2 regions of the Escherichia marmotae genome follow, and region 1 is predicted to be linked to the other one. Evidence: predicted binding sites of a transcription regulator. Region 1 holds the regulator's gene; the other holds the start of a gene.
What was found. Region 1 encodes sigma-54, which starts transcription at its own class of promoters, with help from an activator protein. Its sites were predicted from a motif close to GTTGGCACANNTTTCGCTNT; they were not measured.
Positions count from the first base shown of each region.

Region 2: a site for sigma-54 is predicted at 2,065-2,084, ahead of hypA (hydrogenase maturation nickel metallochaperone HypA). Genes of this name have one in related genera too.

Region 1 is NZ_CP025979.1:2,667,934-2,671,241, reverse strand. It holds gene rapZ (RNase adapter RapZ) at 1-516, opposite strand, end outside; gene ptsN (PTS IIA-like nitrogen regulatory protein PtsN) at 562-1,053, opposite strand; gene hpf (ribosome hibernation promoting factor) at 1,171-1,458, opposite strand; gene rpoN (RNA polymerase factor sigma-54) at 1,481-2,914, opposite strand; gene lptB (LPS export ABC transporter ATP-binding protein) at 2,962-3,308, opposite strand, start outside.
Region 2 is NZ_CP025979.1:4,321,318-4,324,625, forward strand. It holds gene hypD (hydrogenase formation protein HypD) at 1-547, opposite strand, end outside; gene hypC (hydrogenase 3 maturation protein HypC) at 547-819, opposite strand; gene hypB (hydrogenase nickel incorporation protein HypB) at 810-1,682, opposite strand; gene hypA (hydrogenase maturation nickel metallochaperone HypA) at 1,686-2,036, opposite strand; gene hycA (formate hydrogenlyase regulator HycA) at 2,249-2,710, shown strand; gene hycB (formate hydrogenlyase subunit HycB) at 2,835-3,308, shown strand, end outside.

The DNA.
Region 1 (3,308 bases):
GCCGTGCTTGAAGCCGAAGGACTCAAAGACCATCGTCAGTTCACGCTCGCGTTTACCCAGCAGACGGGTACGCAGCATTTCCGCCAGCTCGTGAACGGACATTTCTGACGTATCGACAATCAAATCCGCCCGCGAACGCAGTGGCTCCAGCAGATCGCTTTCTTTGTCGATAGCGCTCTCCAGCGACAGATTTTTGCTGGAAAGTGGGTGCAGGCGGCGCGTATCGCTGTAACGGCGTATTAACGTGTTACGGTCGGCATCCAGGAACAGCAGTTGCGGTGAGAAAGCATCAGGCAGGTTGCTCATCGCCTGTTCGAATATTTCTGGCGACTCCGGCATATTACGAACATCAATGCTGACGGCGGCAGAAATCTCGCGATCGGCCAGGGTACGGGCCAGATCGGGTAACAACACCACGGGAAGGTTATCCACGCAGTAAAAACCCATATCTTCCAGCGCACGCAGGGCGACAGATTTACCTGAACCCGAACGTCCACTGACGATCATCAGTACCATGTACTGTTTCTCCTCACAACGTCTAAAAGAGACATTACAGAATAACTACGCTTCATCCGGAGTACCTTCGGTATCCGTAATGATTTGATACAGCTCTTCATCGCTTTGGGCTGCGCGTAAACGGCGGCAGATGGTTTTGTCCGCCAGACGTTTCGCCACCAGCGAAAGAGTATGCAGATGCGTTTTGGTTTGGTCAGCCGGTACTAGCAGGGCAAAAAGCAAGTCAACCGGTTGGTTATCGATGGCATCAAAAGCGATAGGCGTTTCGAGCTGAACGAAAACGCCAACAGCACGCAGAGTATCTTCTTCCAGTTTGCCATGCGGAATTGCAATACCATTACCAATACCGGTACTGCCCATTTTTTCCCGCGTCAGGATAGCTTCAAAAACCACCTGAGGCGGCAGGCTAAGTTGTTTCGCCGCCAGTTCGCTGATGATTTCCAGTGCGCGTTTTTTGCTCTGGCAGTGGACGCGGCTTCGCGTACATTCCCTGTTAAGAACACTGCTAAGCTGTAGAGTTGTATCATTATTTATCATAATTTCACCTAAGAGCCTGTCCACTCAAACAGTGGAACAAGCTCGGAGCATTAACCGTACAAATGGCCCGTTGTGCCACACAACAGGCCACCATGCACTTGCTAATCGCCCGGACAATTAGTGTTGTTTCAATTTATCTTTATGTTTAGTCAGTTGGCGTGCCAACTTATCGATTAAGCCATCAATGGCAGCGTACATGTCCTGACCTTCCGCGCTGGCATGAATTTCGCCACCGTTTACATGCAGTGTTGCATCTGAGGTATGGGTGACTTTCTCCACTTTCAGAACAACATAGACCTGGTTGATTCGGTCAAAATATTGCTCAAGTTTGGCAAATTTTGAGGTAACAAATTCTCGCAGGGCCTCGGTGATCTCGACGTTATTTCCGGTAATGTTGAGCTGCATAGTGTCTTCCTTATCGGTTGGGTCAAACGAGCTGTTTACGCTGGTTTGACGGCGGAATGGATAAAGACTCTCGGTACTTCGCAACAGTGCGGCGTGCCACCATGATACCTTGTTCCGACAGCAAAGAAGTTAACTTGCTGTCGCTCAACGGTTTCGCTGGGTTTTCCGCCGCGATTAATTTTTTCACCAGCGCGCGAATCGCCGTGGACGAGGCTTCGCCGCCGCCCTCGGTATTGACGTGACTGGAGAAAAAATACTTCAGTTCAAAAATGCCTCGTGGACTATGCAGGTACTTTTGCGTGGTCACGCGAGAGATCGTCGATTCATGCATTTCGACAGCCTGAGCGATATCAGCCAGTACCATCGGTTTCATATATTCTTCGCCTTGCTCAAAGAAGGCTTGCTGCTGTTCAACGATACAGCGACTCACGCGCAGTAGCGTATCGTTACGGCTTTCCAGACTCTTAATCAACCATTTGGCATCCTGCAGATTGCTGCGGATAAACTGGCTATCGCCATCATTGCGTGTGTTATTACACATTGAGGCGTAGTGCTGGTTAATTTGTAGCCGTGGAATGCTGTCGCTGTTGAGTTCAACCGTCCACTGACCGTTATGCTTGCGTACCAACACATCTGGAATGACATATTCCGGTTCGCCGGTCTGGATCGATTGACCAGGGCGAGGATCGAGCGACTGGATCAAGTTGACGGCTTCTTTCAGCACATCTTCTTTCAGGCGTGTTACGCGCATCAGTGTGCGGAAGTCGTGATTTGCCAGCAGATCGAGGTGATCGCTAATGATGAGTCTGGCCTCTTCCAGCCACGGCGTAGTTTTGTCGAATTGGGAGAGTTGGATCAGCAGACAGTCACGCAGATCTTTCGCTGCCACGCCAACCGGATCAAAGCGTTGGATTCGTTTGAGGACAGCTTCAACTTCATCGATGTCGATCTCTTCATCGCCCATACTTTCGAGAATATCTTCCAGTGGAACGGTGAGATATCCCGTGTCATCAACGGCATCGACAATCGAGGTGGCGATGGCGCGGTCAGTGTCAGAAAATGGCGTCAGCTCAACCTGCCACATCAGATAATCCTGCAAGGTCTGCGTCGTTTCGCCCTGATAGACCGGTAGCTCGTCGTCGATGTAGTCACCGCTGGTGCCGGATGGCGTACCGGCGGTGTAGATGGTATCCCAACTGGCATCAAGCGGCAGTTCTTCCGGCATCTCTTTTTGTTCGAGCGCGTCAGCAGTGTCTAACGTTTCGCTGTCTGGCGTTTCGTGAGTGTCGATTTCATCATGAGTGTCGATTTGCTCAAGCAGTGGATTACTTTCCAGCGCCTGCTGCAGCTCCTGTTGAAGTTCCAGCGTGGACAACTGCAACAGACGAATTGCCTGTTGTAGCTGAGGCGTCATCGCCAGTTGCTGGCTAAGCCTGAGTTGCAAACCTTGCTTCATGTTCAGAATCGTACTCTCCTGCTAAAACGTCGCGAGCTTCTACCCTATCAGAGTCTGAAGTCTTCCCCAAGGTATACACGCTTAACATGTTCGTCTTGTAAGATTTCTGTCGGCGTGCCGTGGGCGATTAAATGTCCCTGACTGACGATATAAGCACGTTCACAAACAGCCAGCGTTTCACGCACGTTGTGGTCGGTGATAAGTACACCCAGGCCGCTGTCGCGTAAATGCTCAATGATGCGTTTAATGTCGATGACTGAGATCGGGTCAACCCCGGCAAACGGTTCATCGAGCAGGATAAATTTCGGATTTGCAGCCAGCGCGCGGGCAATTTCTACACGACGGCGTTCACCACCGGAGAGCGATTGACCCATGCTGTCGCGCAGATGCTCAA
Region 2 (3,308 bases), 1.7 Mb from region 1:
GCAGAGTCGGGATCAGCGTAATGTGCTGGCAGAAGAAGTAAAAGTTCTGCACATCGCGGGCTTTCGCCTGTTGCAGAGTGATGGCGGTGGTCGGCATGGTGGTTTCAAACCCTAAGCCGAAGAACACCACTTTGCGGGTTGGGTTCTCCTGCGCCAGTTTCAACGCATCCATTGGTGAGTAGACAATACGCACATCGGCACCGCGCGCTTTTGCCTGTAGCAGCGACCCCTGTTTACCGGGTACGCGCATGGCGTCACCAAAGGTACAGAAGATGACTTCCGGATGGCTGGCAATTTCTACGCAAGTGTCGATTCTGCCCATCGGCAGTACGCACACCGGGCAACCCGGACCGTGGATAAACTCAACGTTTTCCGGCAGCAACTGGTCGAGACCGAATTTAAAGATGGCGTGGGTATGGCCGCCGCATACTTCCATAATGCGCAGTGGGCGCTCGGCGGTGTAAGAGAGATGTGAAGCACGTTCGCGCAGATGTTCAATTAACTGCATCACCTGTTCCGGCGCGCGATATTCATCAACAAAACGCATTATTTTTCCTCGCCATACAACAGCGCGCCGACATCCGGCTCAACGTCAAACATATTTTGTAAGGCGTCGAGGGTGTCGCGCGCTTCGGCTTCATTAATTACGCTCATGGCAAAGCCAACGTGAACCAGTACCCACTGACCCACGCGTGGCTGACCGTTTTCATCGCAACTGCCGACTAACGTTAAATCGACATCGCGTTGAATGCCGCAGATGTCGACCTTCGCCTGGTTGCCGTCAATGGTGCGAATCTGGCCGGGAACGCCTATGCACATCGCTGTGTCTCCAGCCAGTTCAACCACTGGTCCATCCCTTCGCCGCTGGTGGCGGAAATCAGGATGATTTCAATTTCTGGATTGACTTCGCGGGCGCAGGCGATGCATTTCTCAACGTCGAAATTGAGATACGGCAGCAGATCAACTTTGTTGAGCAACATCAGCGAGGCAGCGGCAAACATATGCGGATATTTCAGAGGCTTATCTTCACCCTCAGTGACCGAGAGCACCGCCACTTTGTGTTTTTCACCGAGATCGAAGCTGGCCGGGCATACAAGATTGCCAACGTTTTCGATAAACAGAATACCGTTATCGTCTAATGGCAGACGCGGTGCGGCGTCGGCAATCATCTGTGCGTCGAGATGGCAGCCTTTACCGGTGTTTACCTGAATTGCCGGTGTGCCGGTAGCGCGAATGCGCGCGGCGTCGTTAACTGTCTGCTGGTCACCTTCGATAACCGCACACGGAACGCTATCTTTCAGGCGCATTAAGGTTTCGGTCAGCAGCGTAGTTTTACCGGAACCAGGGCTGGAAACCAGGTTGAGCACCAGTTGGTTGCGGGCAGCAAAGCGTGCGCGATTGCGTTCAGCCAGACGGTTATTTTTGTCCAGCACGTCAATTTCCACTTCCAGCATCCGACGCTGGCTCATGCCCGGCGCGTGAGTGCCTGCTTCCCCGTAACCGTAATGCAGGTCGCCTTCTTCAGTCTGGCTGGGGGTAAATTCAGGCGCTTTAATGCCGGTGATTTTCATTTTCGGGCGTGCTGCCGGGGCAAAAGGCGCGCTACGAAACGCGGAATGAGGGTTATGTTCATCACCCTCGATATACAGGTTGCCTTCACCGCAACCGCATGTTGTACACATCGCTCACTCCTGGTCTATTTCTATCCGCCGAATCTGTAAACCGTCGTCTGCCACAATGCGCAGCATGTCGCCATGACACTGTGGACAGCGGCGGACGCGCTGGGTCAGTAGCGTCACATACTGTTGGCATGTTTCACACCAGCATTCGGCCTCTTGTTCTTCGAGGTGCAGTTTACAACCTTCCGCCACGCTGCCGCGGCAAACCAGATCAAAACAAAAGGCAAGAGAGCTGGTTTCGACACAAGAAAATGCGCCAATTTTGAGCCAGACCCCAGTTACGCGTTTTGCGCCATGCTTTGCGGCCTGCTGTTCGATCAATTCCAGTGCCCGTTGGCAGAGGGTTATTTCGTGCATATCGCCTCCCATTAACTATTGCCAGCTATAAGCAATAATTGTGCCAGCGTTGATTATCGCTGCGGTGAATAATGTCGATGATGTCGAAATGACACGTCGACACGGCGTCGAAATTCAGTGGAATCATAAAAAATACTTAAATAACAACAGATTAAAAATTGGCACAAAAAATGCTTGAGGGCGGGCATCTCTGTTAAACGGGTAACCTGACAATGACTATTTGGGAAATAAGCGAGAAAGCCGATTACATCGCACAGCGGCATCGTCGCCTACAGGACCAGTGGCATATTTACTGCAATTCGCTGGTTCAGGGGATCACGTTATCAAAAGCGCGTTTGCATCACGCTATGAGCTGCGCGCCAGATAAAGAACTCTGTTTCGTTCTTTTTGAGCATTTTCGAATTTACGTCACCCTCGGGGATGGTTTTAACAGCCACACCATCGAGTACTACGTTGAAACGAAAGACGGCGAAGATAAACAGCAGATTGCACAGGCTCAGTTGGGCATTGACGGCATGATTGATGGCAAGGTCAACATCCGCAATCGCGAACAAGTGCTGGAACACTATCTCGAAAAAATCGCTGGCGTTTACGACAGCTTATACACCACCATTGAAAACAATACCCCGGTGAATTTAAGCCAACTGGTAAAGGGACAAAGCTCGGCAGCATGAGCTGAGGCTTTGCCTGTGTTGCAGGCGTCATGCCTGTTTGGGGATGGGCGTGTCGATGAGTGTCGAAAATGACATTTCATCGGCATGTTTTCGTCAAAAATGACAATCACCTGAGGAATGCCTGGTGAATCGTTTTGTAATTGCTGACTCCACGCTCTGTATCGGCTGCCACACCTGTGAAGCAGCCTGTTCAGAGACGCATCGCCAGCACGGCCTGCAATCTATGCCGCGCCTGCGAGTGATGCTGAATGATAAAGAATCTGCACCGCAGCTTTGCCATCACTGCGAAGATGCGCCCTGTGCGGTGGTCTGCCCGGTTAACGCTATCACCCGCGTTGATGGCGCAGTCCAGCTTAATGAAAGTCTGTGCGTAAGCTGCAAACTGTGCGGCATTGCCTGTCCGTTTGGCGCAATCGAATTTTCCGGCAGCCGTCCGCTGGATATTCCGGCAAACGCCAATACCGCGAAAGCGCCACCGGCACCGCCTGCTCCGGCGCGTGTCAGCACGTTGCTTGACTGGGTGCCGGGTATTCGCGCAATCGCCGTCAAATGTGACCTCTGTAGTTTTGATGAACAAGGTCCGGCCTGCGTGCGGATG